Regions from separate parts of the Ruminococcus sp. D54t1_190329_F1 genome, predicted to be linked through region 1. Evidence: a T-box and tRNA genes for the amino acid it is inferred to sense, from the RefSeq annotation. Region 1 holds a T-box; the other holds one or more tRNA genes.

Evidence for each region. A T-box is a leader RNA that pairs with one kind of tRNA and senses whether it is charged. The one in region 1 lies ahead of metG (methionine--tRNA ligase), so its partner is inferred to be a tRNA-Met.
Region 2: it has a tRNA-Met gene. The T-box ahead of metG (methionine--tRNA ligase) is inferred to sense a tRNA for this amino acid. The anticodon was not compared.

The regions. Positions count from the first base shown of each region.
Region 1 covers NZ_JADNDC010000023.1:28,172-37,454, forward strand. The annotation lists gene I2D69_RS11850 (SpoIIE family protein phosphatase) at 1-372, opposite strand, end outside; gene I2D69_RS11855 (GNAT family N-acetyltransferase) at 369-986, opposite strand; gene I2D69_RS11860 (class I SAM-dependent methyltransferase) at 983-1,843, opposite strand; gene I2D69_RS11865 (TatD family hydrolase) at 1,869-2,645, opposite strand; gene I2D69_RS11870 (amidohydrolase) at 2,889-4,082, shown strand; gene I2D69_RS21100 (DUF6783 domain-containing protein) at 3,968-4,222, opposite strand; gene I2D69_RS21105 (DUF6783 domain-containing protein) at 4,121-4,369, shown strand; gene I2D69_RS11880 (MogA/MoaB family molybdenum cofactor biosynthesis protein) at 4,466-4,957, opposite strand; gene moaC (cyclic pyranopterin monophosphate synthase MoaC) at 4,954-5,460, opposite strand; gene metG (methionine--tRNA ligase) at 5,538-7,496, opposite strand; T-box leader at 7,585-7,870, opposite strand; gene I2D69_RS11895 (transcriptional repressor) at 8,059-8,457, shown strand; gene I2D69_RS11900 (NADH peroxidase) at 8,687-9,232, shown strand.
Region 2 covers NZ_JADNDC010000012.1:11,866-21,148, reverse strand. The annotation lists gene I2D69_RS07185 (sugar ABC transporter permease) at 1-366, opposite strand, end outside; gene I2D69_RS07180 (ABC transporter substrate-binding protein) at 561-1,838, opposite strand; gene fba (class II fructose-1,6-bisphosphate aldolase) at 2,151-3,020, opposite strand; partial or broken gene I2D69_RS20895 (DUF6783 domain-containing protein) at 3,141-3,239, opposite strand; partial or broken gene I2D69_RS20890 (DUF6783 domain-containing protein) at 3,216-3,371, shown strand; tRNA gene I2D69_RS07170 (tRNA-Tyr) at 3,385-3,466, shown strand; tRNA gene I2D69_RS07165 (tRNA-Thr) at 3,508-3,580, shown strand; tRNA gene I2D69_RS07160 (tRNA-Met) at 3,602-3,675, shown strand; tRNA gene I2D69_RS07155 (tRNA-Phe) at 3,681-3,753, shown strand; tRNA gene I2D69_RS07150 (tRNA-Lys) at 3,825-3,897, shown strand; gene yedF (sulfurtransferase-like selenium metabolism protein YedF) at 4,240-4,866, opposite strand; gene I2D69_RS07140 (DUF3343 domain-containing protein) at 5,036-5,272, opposite strand; gene I2D69_RS07135 (serine hydrolase) at 5,346-7,289, opposite strand; gene I2D69_RS20885 (DUF6783 domain-containing protein) at 7,403-7,555, opposite strand; gene I2D69_RS20880 (DUF6783 domain-containing protein) at 7,487-7,756, shown strand; gene I2D69_RS07130 (hypothetical protein) at 7,802-8,227, shown strand; gene I2D69_RS07125 (metallophosphoesterase) at 8,310-9,095, opposite strand; gene I2D69_RS20875 (hypothetical protein) at 9,096-9,283, shown strand, end outside.

The DNA.
Region 1 (9,283 bases):
ATAGGCAATCTGATTCGCAGGATCATCTCCCAATTCCTCAACCAGGGCATCTATGTAGAAATGAACACTGTCTTCATCCGGAACAACCAGAGACAGATATGTAGCATCGCCGTCCTTTTTCAGCTTGTTAAACAGCGTGACCATTTCCGAATATTCTTCTGTCTTGTCCCCGCCTTCTGCCAGGATTTTCTTCACATCCGAAACCGACATCATATCTGCAATACTATTGCTGTTCGTCATTACCCTCTGTGCATATAGATTTTCCAGATAGGATCTGGAGCTTCTATAACTGAAAAGAGAAATGGCAATGGTAAGGATTACACCGATCACGCCAAGTGAAAGTATAAATTTAGGAAGAAGTTTTATTTTCATTTGCAATTCCTTTCCTTAACTTTCTTAAAATAGACCTCTGCATCACACTTGCAGCGTCCTTTGCAATATGGACAATAAAGTTCTTTTTTATTATACCAGATCATCTTTGCAGAAAAAAGATGAACAAACCTGCATTCCTGAAGTGCCTTTTCCAGAGGAACTTTACCGCCTGCATTCCAGCAGATGATAAACACTTCCCCTATGCCCTTCTCCGCAAACTGCCTCAACGCATACTTCATAAGCCAAACTGCCAGTCCCTGTCTGCGAAATGTTTCTTTTATTCCTACAGACTGGATCTTTCCAACAGGTGCCAAAGTATCTTGTTGGCATACCTGTTGAATTTTCTGTTCCGTAAGCCTGGTATCCTCTGCAATCTGCTTCTCATTGGTAAGATAGTAATAAATATATCCTGCAAGCTCTCCTTCTGCAGTTCTCAGCAGAAGGAATGCCCGTTCACTGCTTCCAATGGCCTGCTCAAGCTCTTCTTTCTGATACAGATTTTCGCCTACGCACCTGTCCATAAGCTGCAGTGTTTCCTCAATATCCTCTTTTTCCAATGAATACAGACAAAATTCTCTGCCAGAAGCCCCAAACCTCCCTGTCTTTTGTGTCATAAGCTTCCCTTCTCACAGGACAAAATCTGCATGCCCATTGTAATCTCCGATTCCTCACTCAGAATCAGCTGCTGAAGTTCTTCATAATTCTTCTTCAGCCAGTTCTGCCAGTCCTGATATTTTCTGTTATCCGGTTCTTCCGCCAGCAAGATTTCCACATCCTCGGGCAAATAGGAAAAAAAGGTCTGGAAAATATCTTCTTTTTGCTGCTGTTCACCTTCGGCAGCGGAAATCCCCTTGCACCAGACATGAATATGATCGTATCCGCAGTTGGTCAGCCAGCCGGGAACTGCCTGGCCGGTTTCTCTTTTTCCTGCGTATTTGTCCTCTTTTAAGATATCCAGAAACTGTCCAAGAAGATTCTTTTCATCTGGAGCCAGAGTGGATATACGGTCATTGCTTTCTGTGATAAAAATCACTCCGCCTTTTTTCAAAAAATTCTCCAATGTGCGAAGCAGCTTTTCCCCATCATATAAATGCATTAATACAAAAGAAAGACAGATCAGATCAAATTCTCTGTCTTCCGGTTCTGCGCAGAGCTTCTGAAAATCCGCTGAAAACGAATCCCGATCCACATCCATCTGATAAAAAGAAAATTTAGTATTTCCGAACTGACTGTTGGCTCTTTCCACAAGCTGCTGATTATACTCCAGGCCAATCACCCTGGAAATCCTGTCATCTGAAAAGCGGTGAAAGGTTCTGGCTCCATCATTGCAGCCAATATCCAGAACAGAGAGTTCTGATTTTCCCTTAAAAAAATGCTCTAACGCAGGTTTCTCTGCCTGTGACAACAGCAAATTCTGTCTTCTCAGTCGTTCCCTCTCTTTTTCTTCCTGAAATACTAACTGACTTTGCACTACTTGTCTCCTTGTCCGTCAAAATTTACGCTCTGAATAATAACCGCTTCGCATTCTCTTCCGTCACTGCAATTACTTCTTCTGCAGTAATTCCCTTAATCTGAGCCAGGGCTTCTGCAACATAGGGCAAATTCAAGGAAGAATTTCTCCTGCCTCGATTGGGCTCCGGTGCCATATAAGGGCAGTCCGTTTCCAGAACGATCTGGGACAGCGGCGCTATGGCAGCTACTTCTTTCAGCTTCTTTGCATTTTTGAAAGTAAGCACGCCGCCAATGCCAAGATAAAGTCCCATTTTCAAATATTCCGCCGCAATCTCCTTACTGTAGGAAAAGCAGTGAATGATTCCTCCGGACATATCTTTTTTCATATATTCCTTTACAATCTCCAGAGTGTCCTCGGCTGCATCCCGGCTGTGGATCATAAATGGCAGCTTCTCCTCCCTAGCAATGTCCATCTGCGCCCGGAACATCTCCTGCTGCTGTTTATGCTCTGCCTCTTCCTTATGCCAGTAGTAATCCAGACCGATTTCTCCGATGGCGACCATTTTCTCCATATGGGAAAGACGCCGGATCTCATCCAGAGTATCCTGTGTCATAATTCCTGCATCGTCGGGATGAACCCCCACTGCGCCATACACAAAAGGATACGCTTTCATCAATTCCAAGGTCCCGCCAAATCCCCCGGCTGACGCGCACACATTTACAATACAGCCCACTCCCCCGTCTTTCATGGAAGAAAGGAGCTGATCTCTGTCTTCGTCAAATGCCTCATCATCATAATGTGCATGTGTATCAAATATCATTTTTCTGCCTCATTTTTCTTTGAAATACAACAATTATAGCATACTAAAATCATACCAGTAAAGTGTTATAAACCTCTTTTTGGAAGTTCTATTTTAGTTGTTACTGTGAATAGAACGAACATCGAACTATTTTAAACACAATTTCAAAAACACAAAAAAATACTTGACAATTCAGAAGATTCGACAGATAATGTGAAGCTTGAAAAAATTGATATTCCTTATGTCTAGGTACCAGGCGGTAGCATTTTTGCATATATAAACGGAGACAGTACCGGAAAAACAGTTCTTCTCAGATCCGACATCGATGCACTTCCCATACTGGAATCCGAGACTAATCTAAAGAATAAAAAAGTATGTATTTCCAAAAATCCTGGTGTTATGCATGGCTGCGGCCATGACGGCCACATTGCTATGCTTCTTAGCGCCGCAAAAATACTGAAGAATATGGAAGCATCCCTAAATGGACGCGTTGTCCTTATGTTTGAGGAAGGAGAAGAAGGACATCGGAATATAGAAAAGCTTCTGGCTTATATGGCAGAAAAGGACATGAAGTTTGACACCTGCTACGCCTCTCATGTGCGTTGGGACATTCCCACAGGAAAACTTTCCTGCTGCCAGGGTTCTGCCATGTCAGGCCTTTACCACTTCGTACTTGAAATAAACGGAAAAGGCGGACACGGTTCCAGACCGGATCTTGCCCACAGTGTAATTGACTGTTTCCATGACATATATTCCAACCTTGATACACTCCGGCTAAAATACATAAAGCCAAACACCGTTCTGACCTGGTCTCTGGGCTCTGTCAATGCAGGAGCAACCTTTAACCTGATTCCCGACAAGCTTACCTGCGAAGGAAGCATCCGAATGATGGATCGAAACAGCGGAGAAGAATTTATCAAAGAATTTGAACGAATTGTTGCTGCAATTTGTCCTCTTAATTACTGTACCTACCAGTTTAAATTGCTGGAACAGCTTTTACCTACAGAGAACTATCCTGCATGCAGAAAAACCTATCTTGATTCGATCAAGAAACAGATCGGCGAAGATGTCATATATGATTGTGAGCCATGGATGGCATCTGAAACCTTCAGTTATATGTGCAGCCTGTTTCCAGGTGTAGAAACCTTCGTGGGAATAAAAAATGACGAATTAGGTTCCGGCGCTAATCACCATACCCCGGAATTTGATCTGGACGAGGACGGACTTACCTATGGTACTGCCGCTGCCGTCAGCTACGTTTTGGAATACTTTGAAAACACGCCTGACACTTCTGCTTTTGAACCTGCATACAACAGCATCAGCGAACTGATTGCGACATTTGGTCAACAGCCAGGAAGTACCGAATATATGGATTTGATGCTGAACAGCAACAATTTCGGAATTGACGGTACTGCAGAGCTGCTTGCAAATATAATTCGTAAAAATTTCGGATTATAGATCTTCCTAGAGCGTGTTTGAAAAAGGCTTTCTGCAAGATGTGCGTCACAATTTGTGGGAGATTTTGTCCGGATGAGGGCGCCGTAGCGGGCTACGGCAACCGAATTCGGGTGAAATCTCCCGCAAAGTGGGGCGTGCAGATTGCGAGAATGATTTTTCAAACAGTCTCTAATGTACTTATGCTGCCTCACGCCGCATATTTTACCGATCAGGCACTGGAAGATATGGTGCACAATTCACTGATTGTAACAAGCCAGTATTTTAAAACTATGAAAGAGCAGCCATAAGCAGTCTTCGCCAGCCCACAAACTAAGAATCCCCTCCACAAAAGCAACTGCTGCATAGTGGAGGGGATTCTCATTTACTATAAAATTTATGAATATTTACTGCCTTGCACAATTTCCAGCTTCCCCGGTCATAATCTCAATGCCATGACCAAGAGCTCCAATAATGTATTCCAGACTCTCCTTTACTGCTTTCGGACTGCCTGGAAGATTAATGATCAGAGTCTTTTTCCGGATTCCGGCTGTGGCGCGGCTGAGCATGGCGCGTTTTGTGATCGTCATGCTGTAGGCGCGGATGGCTTCCGGGATTCCCGGAACCTTACGTTCTGTGATATCTTCGGTGGCCTCCGGCATAACATCCCGCGGGGAAAAACCTGTTCCACCAGTAGTCAAAATCAGTTCTGCCTGATTCTCATCTGCGATTTCCGCCATTCGTCTGGAAAGCATGGCACGGTCATCCGGAAGAATATCCATAGATACTACCTGATAGCCTTCTCTTTCTGCGATTTCCTTAATTGCCGGACCGCTTAAATCTTCCCGCTTGCCCTGATATCCCATATCACTGGATGTGATAATTGCTACTCGTTTCATTTTTCTCCCCCCTTCGTTTTTATTTCTTTGAATAAAAAATCTCCACTCTTACCGCCAGTTTTCTCTACCAGGTGAATATCCGTCATCACCATATGCTTGTCGATTGCCTTGCACATATCATAAATTGTAAGAAGAGTCACCTGCACACCTGTAAGGGCTTCCATTTCCACACCGGTTTTACCGTCTGTCTTCACAGTGCAAAAAGTGCGGATAATTCCATTTTCTTTTTCAATTTCGAAATCAATGGTACATTTGGTAACCGGCAAAGGATGGCACATAGGTACCAGATCCGAGGTGTGCTTCACAGACATGATCCCGGCAACTCTGGCAACGCCAAGAACGTCTCCCTTTGCCACAGTGCCTGCAGTAAGATGCTCCATGATTTCTGCTCCAACCTGGATAGAACCTGTTGCAATTGCAGTTCTGTGGGTAATCGGTTTATCCGAGACATCCACCATAACAGCATTACCATTTTTATCAAAATGGCTTAGTTTATTACACATAATTCGTCCCTTTTTATAACAATATTAACCTATTATATTATATTCCGGCTATATCAGATGGACGCTTCCGGTCAAAATCAGCAGATTTCAGATCCTGTCGGCATATTTTTTTCAGGGCTGACTACGCATACATTTCCCTCAGCATCCTCTGCGCAGAGAATCATTCCCTCACTAAGAATTCCTGCAAGTTTCGCTGGTTTTAAGTTGGTTACTACCATAACCTTTTTGCCAACCATTTCCTCTGGTGTATAGTAAGCCTTGATTCCAGATACGATCTGGCGAACCTGGCTTCCGATCTTAACCTGAGAGCAAAGAAGTTTCTTGGATTTCTTCACTGCCTCACAGGCAATAACCTCACCAACCTGGAACTGAAGCTTTGCAAAATCATCAAATGTGATCTCCGGCTTCGCCTCAATATCTACAACCTTCTCCTCTGGCTTTTCTTCCTTCGGCTCTTCTTTCGGTGGATGAAGCTCGTTTACTTTTTCCATAACTTCTTTGATGTCCATACGGGCAAAAAGGATCTCCGGTTTGTCTGTTACCTTGTTTCCTGACGGATACAGTCCAAATGTCTTCAGATCCTCAAGAGTTCTCTCAGAAGCATTTAACTGACCAAGGATTCTCTTGGTTGTGTCCGGCATAAAGGACTCAAGAAGAGTGGTTCCAATACAAATGCCCTCAACCAGATTGTAAAGAACGGTTGCAAGACGATCCTGTTTGGACTCATCCTTTGCAAGTGCCCATGGCATTGTCTCATCAATGTATTTGTTGCAGCGTTTGAAAATAGTGAACACTTCTGTGATGGCATCTGCTACACGAAGTTTCTCCATCTTTGCATCAACTTTTGCAGGAACAGAAAGAATGAAGTTCTTCAGATCATCGTCAACTGGTTCTGTTACGCCTTTATTCTCTACCACGCCGCCAAAGTATTTGTTTGACATGGAGATGGTACGGTTTACCAGGTTTCCAAGAGTATTTGCCAGCTCGGAATTCATACGCTCTACCATCAGCTCCCAGGTTATCACACCATCGTTGTCAAACGGCATTTCGTGAAGTACGAAATAACGGACAGCATCAACGCCGAAGAAATCAACCAGCTCGTCTGCGTAGATAACGTTTCCTTTGGATTTGCTCATTTTTCCATCGCCCTGGAGAAGCCACGGATGACCGAATACCTGCTTCGGAAGAGGCAGATCCAGTGACATCAGGAAGATTGGCCAGTAAATAGTATGGAAACGGATGATGTCTTTTCCAATAAGATGAAGGTCTGCAGGCCACATCTTGTTAAACAGTTCAGAATTGTCTCCATCACAATCATAACCGATTCCGGTAATATAATTGGTCAGTGCGTCCAGCCATACATACACAACGTGTTTCGGATCAAAGTCTACCGGAATTCCCCATTTGAAAGAGGTTCTGGATACACACAGATCCTGAAGTCCCGGAAGAAGGAAGTTGTTCATCATCTCGTTCTTACGGGATTCCGGCTGAATGAATTCCGGATGTGTCTTAATGTGCTCGATCAGACGGTCTGCGTATTTGCTCATTTTGAAGAAATAAGCCTCTTCTTTGGCTGGTACGCATGGGCGTCCGCAGTCCGGACATTTTCCGTCTACAAGCTGGGATTCTGTGAAGAAGGACTCACATGGAGTACAGTACATTCCCTCGTACTCTCCCTTGTAGATGTCCCCTTTTGCATACATTTTCTTGAAAATCTTCTGAACCTGTTTCTCATGGTCTTCATCTGTGGTACGGATGAATTTGTCATAGGATGTATTCATCAGATCCCAGATATTCTTGATCTGACCGGATACGTTATCAACGAATTCTTTAGGTGTAACACCTGCTTCTTCTGCTTTCAGCTCAATCTTCTGGCCATGCTCGTCAGTTCCGGTCTGGAAAAATACGTCGTAGCCCTGCTGTCTTTTATAACGCGCAATGGCGTCTGCCAGAACAGCCTCGTAGGTATTGCCAATGTGCGGCTTGCCGGATGTATAGGCAATGGCTGTGGTGATGTAATATTTTGGTTTACTCATTGTATTTCCTCCTTTTCTGTGTAACAAAAAGAGCTGGTTAAACTTCTCCTTCCTGTCACAACATAAAAAAACGTCTTCTCAAATATACTGAGAAGACGAGTTATCCCGTGTTACCACTTCTATTCATTCCCGCCTCACGGTACAGATGGAAAAACCATCTTCGGGAATCTCACCGGGTACCTTCATACCCTTACGCTATAACAGGCGTTCCTGTCGCAGCCTAAATTACTTCAACTGCGCCCCTCCAAAGCCATCTTCCATCTGTTCCATACACACCCCCTCTCAGCCTGGAAAAGCAACTCTTAACTGCTCATCTCCCGGGGGATTCTCTGTAATGCGGTACGCAAATGTACTCTCTTTTTCTATGGGTTTGGCTTATAAATTCATATAAAAGAGCGTATCACATTTTAATGGGTTTGTAAACCCAAATTTATCATTTTACAGCGATGCAATATTTATAATTTTAGTGTAAATTTAGACAAATTACTATTGACAAATTTGCAATTATCTTGTATATTAATATCAGTAACAATTACTATTATTGAGAGAAAGGAGGAATCAGATGGCCACATTGAAATACAGCCGCCAGAGAGAATCTATTAAGGAGTTTCTTACTGGCAGAACCGACCATCCCACCGCTGATTTTGTTTATGAGAATATGAAGCAGATTTATCCAAACATCAGCCTTGGAACTGTATACCGAAACCTCTCTCTTCTCGCTGATCTGGGTGAAATACAGAAGCTTTCCAGCTTTGGCGGAGCAGACCGATTCGATGCCCGCACCGTTCCCCATTGTCACTTTATGTGCACCCGCTGCGGCAGAGTGATGGACGTATTCAGCGAACATATTGATAAAAGCCTTGAGAGTATTGCAGCTGACTTTAAGGATGGTCAGATTTCCGATTATAAAGCAAGATTTTTCGGAATTTGCAAGGAATGCCTGAAGGAAGAGTCTCACTAATCAGTTGAATAAATTTTTCATTTTCTGATCATAGCTATTCTGTAGGGAATTACAGCCGCTCGACAAGCAATGGCCACAGCACCAAACTTTAAGTGAACATTCGATCCTGTTAGAAAAAAGTTTCAATAACTCTTGACAAGCAAGAAACAATATGTTACCATAAAACAGTAATGATTACTATTATTAAAAACTAAATAAAAATTTTATATAAGAAAAGGAGAATTTAATTATGGCTAAATGGGTATGTAGTGTATGTGGTTATGTTCATGAAGGTGACACAGCTCCGGAAGTATGTCCAATCTGCAAGGCTCCGGCTGAGAAATTTACGAAACAGGATGATGAAATGGCATGGGCAGCTGAGCATGTTGTGGGCGTTGCTAAAGGTGTCAGCGAAGACATCCTTGCTGATTTAAGAGCAAACTTCGAGGGCGAGTGCTCTGAGGTTGGTATGTATCTTGCTATGGCACGTGTTGCTCACAGAGAAGGATATCCGGAAGTTGGTATGTATTATGAGAAAGCTGCTTATGAAGAAGCAGAGCACGCAGCTAAATTCGCTGAGTTATTAGGTGAAGTTGTTACAGACAGCACCAAGAAGAACCTTGAGATGCGTGTAGCAGCTGAGAACGGCGCTACAGCTGGTAAGACTGATCTTGCGAAACGTGCTAAAGCAGCTAACCTTGACGCAATCCATGATACAGTTCATGAAATGGCAAGAGACGAGGCAAGACACGGCAAAGCATTCGCAGGTCTTCTTAAGAGATACTTTGGAGAATAATTTTTACCGGGGAATCGCATAAAATAAAGCTTTTTATAAAAGGGAATCACT
Region 2 (9,283 bases), on a different contig from region 1:
CTGCCAGATATAACCAAGTACAATACCACCGATCAGGTTCGGCATGAAGAATACAGTACGGAACACGTTTGTTCCTTTGAATCCTTTTGTCAAAGCCAGTGCAATGGAAAATGCCAGCACATTGATCAGAATACTGGAAACAAATGCGAATACAACGGTCAGCCAGAATGCATGACTGAAGTCACCGCCGATAAAAATTTTCTGGTAGTTGGAAAGTCCAACCCAGACTACATCTTTTACAGTTGAAAATTTACAAAATGAAAGATAAATACCCCAGATAAACGGCCATAAGAAACCGATAATAAATGCAGCCAATGTTGGCAGAACAAATACCGGCCACCATTTTTTCAGAGATTTTCCTACCATTTTTCACTCCTCCTTTTCCTGTTATGACACCTTTGCGGAAGGTTATCCGCCACCCCAAAACATTACATCATTTTCCCATTAAAATGGGGAGGCTGTATTTCGCCTCCCCACCCTGTTCACCATTCTATATTATGTCCTGAATTTCTTCCGGACATATTATATGCTGTTGGAAAGAAATTTATTACCTGTTACGATTATTCGGAAAGAGCTTTCTCAGTTGCCCAATTGTCAACGAATGCGGAAACTACATCATCCCAGGAACCGCTTCCTGCTGCATATAATGTAAGTGCTGTACCAAGACCGTTCTTCCACTCTTCAGATGGCATTGTTGTGAAGTTCCATGATACAGGTGTAAGACCAGCTGCTGTATACTCTGCATCCTGTTTTACAAATACGTTTGTGGATTCCTGTGCTGTTTTGAAAGGAATTGTGAAGCCCATATCTTCTGACATAGCCTTTGTTCCATCCTCAGAAGTTACACACCAGTTCATGAAATCAAGTGTTGCCTGAATATCTTCCTCGGAAGCTTCTTTGTTTACACACCAGAAGTTCTCTGTACCGGTTGCAAGGCCTTCATTCTCATCATCAACACCGAAGTAAATCGGGATCATAGCCAACTCGTCATCACTGTATGTCTTGGACAGTTCGCCATATTCCCAGGAACCATTCTGATAGAATACTGCATCTCCGTTGATGAACTCGTTACGGGAGTCATCTGCTGTCTTAGCAGAAAGCTCTGCTCCATCGCAGGTAGAATCTGTAATATAAAGATCAAATACGTTCTTATAGTTATCAAGGTATGTTCCCTTGATTGCATCTGTATCATCGATGCCATCTGCCTGATACTCATAGTAGATTGGAAGGTTTGCAAGGTGTGTTTTGAATCTCCAGTCAGAGGATCCGTCCATACCAGCGCTTGTGAAAGCACCTTTCACTCCAAGCTCATCTTTTCTTGCCTGGATGTCATCCGCAACCTTCTTCAGATCATCAAAGCTCTTGATGTCATCTACTGTGTAGCCTGCTTTTTCCAGTAAGGTTTTGTTTACGATCAGTCCATAGGACTCGATTACGTATGCAATACCATCAACTGCATCACCGTCTTTTACAGTGTAAGCATCAGATGTAAGCTGTGAGTAGATATCAGATCCGGACAGATCATAGCAATAATCCTTCCAGTTCTTAAGTCCTACTGGTCCATTTACCTGGAAAAGTGTAGGAGCATCGCTCTTAGCCATCTCAGACTGAAGTGTGGTCTCATACTGTCCGGAAGCTGCTGTAACAACTGTTACCGGAACGCCTGTCTCTTCTGTATATTTTGCTGCCAGGTTCTGCCATGCTTCATCCTGCTCTGGTTTGAAGTTTAAGTAGTAAACCTTTCCAGCTGCATCATCAGCCATAACCGGTAATGCCGGTACCATAGAAGCTGCCATAACTGCGCTAAGTCCCATTGCTGCGATTTTTCTCATCTTCATAATTTTACTCTCCTTTTCTTTGAGAACCGTTTCTTAAGATGTTTATATAATACTGATTTTTCTGTTAAAAAACCATGATAAAAAATCAAGAAACATGTTCATTTTTTTAGAGAGTGATATTTGAATATGGACATTTTGTCGCAACTTGTACAAAACATTACAATTTTTATCAGATCCAGACTTTGAATAATAATTCGGGTCACAAGCCAGAACCTATTGGAAAAAGCAGTCTGTGAAACATCTCATATATGCAAAAGAGGACTGCTTGCGCAGTCCCCTTTCTCTTTCCGCATGTGCGGAGAAAAATCATATTCAGGCTTTTCCAACGGATCCGAAGATTTCCATTTTCTCTTTAACAGTAGCCTTGATTGCATCGAAGCCAGGTGCAAGAAGCTTACGTGGGTCATATCCTTTACCCTGCTGATCTTTGCCTTCCTCGATGTATTTACGTGTAGCTTCTGCAAAAGAAAGCTGGCACTCTGTGTTAACATTGATCTTGGAAACTCCAAGGTCGATAGCTTTCTTGATCATGTCTGTAGGAATACCTGTACCACCGTGAAGTACTAACGGCATATCACCTGTAAGCTGCTGGATTGCATCCAGAGTCTCAAAGCTTAAGCCCTTCCAGTTAGCTGGATATTTACCATGAATGTTACCAATACCTGCTGCCAGGAAATCGATACCAAGATCAGCGATCATCTTGCATTCCTTAGGATCTGCGCACTCGCCCATACCGATAACGCCATCTTCCTCACCACCGATGGAGCCAACCTCTGCCTCTAAGGACATTCCATGCTCTCTTGTGATCTTAACCAGTTCTTTAGTCTTAGCAACGTTCTCTTCGATCGGGTAATGAGAACCGTCGAACATGATGGATGAGAATCCAGCCTCAACACATTTCAGGCATCCTTCATATGAACCGTGATCCAGGTGAAGTGCAACCGGAACAGTGATCTTCTGCTCTTCCATCATACCTTTAACCATTCCAACAACGGTCTTATAACCAGCCATGTACTTACCAGCGCCTTCGGAAACGCCCAGAATAACCGGGGAATTCAGTTCCTGTGCTGTAAGCAGAATAGCCTTTGTCCACTCAAGGTTGTTGATATTGAACTGACCTACTGCATAATGTCCAGCTTTTGCTTTTTTCAGCATTTCTGTTGCATTAACTAACTCATACATGATAAAATTCCTCCTATCTTTGGAAACACCTTAACTATTTCCATTGTCTGTAGTTTAGCAGATTTTTCCCCATTCGTCTACCTCTTTGCAAAAAAAATGAGTTATTGATTCTTTTTTCATTCACCTGGAGCGTGTTTGAAAAAGGCTTTCTGCAAGATGTGCGTCACAATTTGTGGAAGATTTTGCCCGGATGAGGGCACCGTAGCGGGCTATGGCAACTGAATTCGAGCAAAATATACTGCAAAGTGGGGCGTGCAGATTGCGGGAATGCTTTTTCAAACACGCTCTGGCACACAAAATATCCAAAAAACCGAAAAAATATCTTGCAAAAACTTTCTTCTTTGTATATAATAAATTCGTTCACGGATGGATTCCCGAGTGGCCAAAGGGGACAGACTGTAAATCTGCTGGCGATGCCTTCGAAGGTTCGAATCCTTCTCCATCCATTTGATGAATATAATTCATCTGTTGTAGCCAGTGGTTACGTGCCGATGTGGCTCAATTGGCAGAGCAGCTGATTTGTAATCAGCAGGTTATCGGTTCGAGTCCGATCATCGGCTTTTGGTTTTAAAAGAATATATCGCGGGATGGAGCAGTCTGGAAGCTCGTCGGGCTCATAACCCGAAGGTCATAGGTTCAAATCCTATTCCCGCTACTTATGCCCAGATAGCTCAGTTGGTAGAGCAGAGGACTGAAAATCCTCGTGTCGCTGGTTCGATTCCGGCTCTGGGCATTTTAAATGCCGAAGGTTGTTTAGGAAAAAACTTGGCGTTTAAGATGTGAAATATATGACAAATTTAACATGGAGCATTAGCTCAGTTGGTAGAGCACTTGACTTTTAATCAAGTTGTCCGGGGTTCGAATCCCCGATGCTTCACTTCACAGAATGCCGGAAATCCTTTATTTGTAAGGGTTTCCGGTCTTTTTTTATAACTCCTAAATAACACCAAGTAATCGTGAGTAAATGTCCCATTGAAAACAAGATGTCTCAAATGTGTCTCAGATAAAAATGAAATCCACGCTTTTATCTTTTTATTTTCTTTAAATCAAAATTTGATTACAAAGAAAATTGAGTTGATTTTAAAGCGTGGATTTTATTTATTTAGAAGTTATTTGCTATGAAAGTCCCATCCGTTATCCATGAATTCGCTTATGCAAGCATGGTTCATTCATGGATATCGGACGGAATTTTTGAGTACTTTTTTAATGTGTCAAAGCATTATGGACGTATGATAGTGCCTGCGTTTTCCATAATTTCTACGATTTCGTACATGTTGGTAACGCTGCCGACTGCCAGGCTTTCTTTCAGGCCGTAGAAGTCAAGGCAGGTACCGCAGGTGAGGATTTTTACTCCTTCTGCTTCTAAAGATTTCAGATCTTCCAGGGAATCGGAGTCTTCGCAGGTAAGGGATGCTCCGGAGTTGTAGCACAGAATGATCTCTGGGAGCTGATCCTGTTTGGTGAGAGCGAAAATGAAGGATTTCATAAGAATCTTTCCAAGCTGTTCTTCACCATTTCCCATGGTATTGGCGGAAAGGACGGCTACAAGACCATGTTTCTTGGAATCCGGGGTGCAGGCGGGAGCGGCGGATTCAGCTGCTGGTGTTGAGGTTGTGCTGTTTTCCGGAATCTGGAAGGTTACGGTGAAATCTTTCTCTGTTTTTTTCTCAGAAGAGACTGTAAAGCCTTTGCTGTTGCCAAATTTGGTAAGGTTCTGGACGGCAATTTCATTGTCAACGAGAATGATAAGGGTACCGCCATTTGTCATTTCTTCGGATTCTTTCTTTGCGTTTACAACTGGGAGTGGGCAGGCCATTCCTCTCGCATCAAATGTTTTGTTTTCCATGTGTAATTTCTCCTACTATCTATATTGTATTTTTTTAATTGACATTTTTTAACAGACTCTATAATACAGCATATATTAAGTAATGGATACTCTGACACAGTAAATTTTTAATATATTGCGTAAGTAATGCTGAAAATTAATTTGTACTGCATTAGAGCCTGTTTAATAATTAAATTATACACTCATATATGCCCTCAGGATCCAGGTCTTGCTCCTGAAGTAGTTTCTCAAGGGCAGTGCGGCTTGTGGGGGGCGCACACCAGGAAAGTCCGCAGCTGGCAGAGATACTTCTTGGAACCGGAATCAGTCTTCCTGGAGCACCAGTGGCTTTGCAGGATTTCTCCATGGCGATGGCGTCAGTGGTGCAGCGAAAGGTGATGATTAAGCGTTTTTCCTGGGAAATCATGGGGTACCTCCTGATTGACCGCATATTTGGTCGTAAAAAATTTTCTTTCTATTAAAGTGCGATATATGGTGCATTACAAACTTTCTGCAGAATAGGAAGTGGTCGTTGTTTCACTGGGTTCTGCTGAAAGTTCTCCGCAATCTGATTCATTTAAGAATGAAACTGATCTCTGTTCCGGAGCCACTTCAGCAGGTGTCACCAGATACCCATGCGAAACCGGTTCAATAGTCTGTTCCATTACCCTGTGAAGGAGCTCCAGGCCGCCTGTGCCCTTGAAGGCTCCATAGAGAAAGTTGTTGGAGATTTCTTCGGTGATGGATTCCAGGCCTTCCATGATCATGCCTTTGCCTGGTGTTTCGTACCAGCGGATGAGAATTTCATCTTCGGGAAGGAAGAAAATGTTGATTTTTCTTCGAACACATTCTTCAAGGAAGGTGAAGTCCAGCTTCAGGACGGCGGTTCCGTTTTCATCTGTAGTGAATTCTCCGGAGGCTGCAATCAGATAGCTTTCCTCGTGGAGGGTAAGCCAGGATTCTTTGAATTTTCCAAGTCCTGTCGGGATGTTATGCCATTCGCCGGATTCCAGAAAGTTTACGGAGAAATTGCCTTTTTCACAGGAGAATGAAATCTTTTGCACACCTTCCGTCATATTATTGTGGAAAATCTGGATAAACAGCGGGAAAAGACCAATGCTCTGTGGAGAAAGTTCAAAAACTTTGCCATTAAGCTGTTGGGTGAACTGGTAAGGATTCGGCGCAGGAAGTCCTTTCACGTAATTCCAGGTATTAGGTCGTGTATTGGTGCTGCGGCGGAGTCCGGGCGGATTCTTTTTCCAGCCGCCCTTTCGGAGAGAAGGAAGTGTCTGAGGTGCTTGAATGCCGTTTTCAAGCTCTGCAGTCAGGCGGTTCAGGAGTGTCTGGGCGCATGGGTTTTCAGGCAGAATATCTGCAGGATGAAAGTTGCGCGGAAAGTGCTTGCGGATAATGTTCAGCATGACGCAGTTCTGGAAAAGTTCGTTATTTCCGGCATTTGTGACTACAACCATGTTCATGTCAGGGTAAACGATCACATTCTGACCAAGCATTCCATTGAATTCAAAGCTGCCCGGGCGAGCCTCCATCCACAGCTGGTAGCCATAGCCGAAAGTACCTTCGATGCTTTCCTTATGCTTAGCAGTGGAGACTTCAACCCAGAATTCCGGGATAATCTGCTGATCGTTCCATTTACCCTTCTGAAGATAAAGCTGACCTAATTTAGCCATGTCCTCAGTGCAGAGGAAAAGTCCCCAGCCGCCCTTGGTAATGCCTTTAGGGCAGGTTTCCCAGAAATAGCGGGTGATTCCAAGGGGAGCAAAAAGCCGTGGTTCCAGGTACTCGGTAAGTGACTGGCCGGTGCGTTCCGTGACGATGGCGGACAGAACGTAGGTATTCAGGCTGTTGTACTGGAAATTTTCCCCGGGGGTGCCGGTGATGGAAGAATTCAGGTAGCTGGTGAGCCAGTCGTTTCCAGAGACGATCCCGGATTCGTTGAAAGTGACGCCGCTGGTCATTGTGAGAAGATTTTCTACAGTGACTTTAGGGCGGAAAATCTTGTTAAAGGTGTTCAGCTTTTTCTGGAAAATGTCGTAAATGTTCTCGTCCAGGGAAAGCTTGCCTTCCTCTACCAGAAGACCAATTGCCATGCCGGTGATGCTTTTGCACATGGAATGGGTCACATGCCAGATTCGGCTGCGGTAGGGGGCGAAATTGGCCTCGCAGATGACCTTTCCATTTCGGAGAACCATGAAATGGTGCATATCTGTATAGTGTGAAGTGTCCAGATCCCGCAGCAGGTCGGCCAGCATGTCAGAGGAAATACCCTGACTCTCCGGCGTGGCGCGGGGAAATGGCTGCTCGTATGGTTTGTCAAATGGAAATTTAGGCTTTTGCGGGAAGAAATCTACCCGGCTGGCTCCGTCCGTTTTTCCCAGGATAATGTTTGTAATCAGTTCTGCAACTGCAATCTGTTCTTTTGCCATAAGGTGCTCCTTTCTTTGGGAAAGCGGTAAAAGTTGTTGTTAGGGTTATTGTAGCAGTGGGGGACAAGTGTGTCAATAAGGTGTGAAATAGGGAAAATTTATAAAAAATGGTTCTATAGGTTGTATTGGCAGACATAAATATAACTAGAGTCTGTTTGAAAAATCATTCCCGCAATCTGCACGCCCCACTTTGCGGTATATTTCACCCGAATTCGGTTGCCGTAGCCCGCTACGGTGCCCTCATCCGGGCAAAATCTCCCACAAATTGTGACGCACATCTTGCAGAAAGCCCTTTTCAAACATGCTCTAGACCCTGCACAATCATGAAAAGTGCGCAGTTCGCAGATGAGTTTTTTCAGGCATATTCTGGCGGCTGTTTGCTGTTAGCTGTTCGTGCAGTCTGCCGGAGGCAGAAAAAGTGCCTGAAATGGTACAAAGTTAATTGCATTAGGAGACAGCGGCGGTGATGAGCTTTTGGATTTTGGACAGGCATGACAAGAAGGAGGACCTTTATGAGATTATTGAAAAAATATTTCAACCGGGAAAATAAATTCAGTTTGAAAGAACGTTTCAATATGGTGATGACTGTGGTGACTTGCTTTTTCATGGGAGTGATGGGTGAAAATGGACGGGGTATGCAGGGAATAAAGGGACTGATTGGTGGAATCGGCGGACTGGCTGTAAGGATGAATGGATGGCTGAGTGTGGTGACTGGCTGGGAGTTGGGCGCGCATGAAGCACATGGAATATATGAAAAAGGTATAGTGGGAAGATTTTTCCAGGGAAAGATGCTGGAAGGAATAGATGTGGTGAAGCGTGGACAGGCTTTAGTGGAAAGGGCTGGGCTGCGAGGAAGAAGGGGAAATCGGATACGGGATGTTTCACATGAGAAGGGACTGCCTTGCATGGAACGATGGGTGTGCAGAGGCAGTCCGTAGGGGCATAATCGGTTGATTTAATGTAACTGTGAACTATGTTCACGAAAACATCTCGCGGTATAGTATCTGCGGAAAAGTTACATTAATTGTTAAAATGAACTGTAATCGGACAGATTTCGCTGTTGGTGCCGACTCTCATGTTCGGCCCCCAGATTCCGGCTCCGGAAGTGACAATGTTGTGCATATTTCCTTTTCGAAGGTAGCCACAGGAATTTTCCCAGAATAGATGGATAATCAGGTTTCCGGGGAAAATCTGGCCGTCATGGGTGTGACCACAAAGGTCAAGGTCAACACCGGCAGCTGCTGTCTCGTCCAATTCTTTTGGCTGATGGTCAATGAAAATAATTGGTTTTCCCTGGTCCAGCGATTCGGTAAGCTGGGCCGGAGTGGCTCTGGAGCCTTCTACTTTTTCACAGCGGGAGGCATCCCGGCGGCCGACAATATAAAATTTGTTGTCGATCAGAACAGATTCATCGTCTAGCAGGTGAATTCCTGCGTCTGTAAGAAATTCTTCCATTCTGGGATCGTTGTAGTTATCTTCTGTTCCGTTGAAGGTGAAACCTGCCAGGATTGGTTCGTTCAGGTCGTGATTGCCCCAGCAGGCGTAAACTCCATATTTGGACTTAATTCCTTTTAAAATTTCTTTTAATTTATCTGGTTTGGAAATGGCGTCATATTCATTATCGAAAATATCACCTGCGATACAGACTACATCTGGATTTTCAGTATTGATCTTTTTCACAATTCGTTTTGCCTGGGCGGTTCCCATGCTGTAGCCGAAATGGGTATCAGCGAGAAGGACTATTTTCAGGGAATCCATGCCGTCAACTGTTTTTTCAACGTTTATCTCATAAGGTGTAGTTTTCACATGGGTTACATGAAGGATTCCGTAAACACTGAGGCTGATGATCAGTATGGTGCAGATCAGGCCTGTGATGACGAAAGTGCTGCGGTGCCCGATAAACGGGGCATGGAATATGTATTTCAGTATCAGACGGCCAAAATCAACGACAGCGATTACCAGCAGAATATAGATGAAAGTTCCGAGAAAATAGT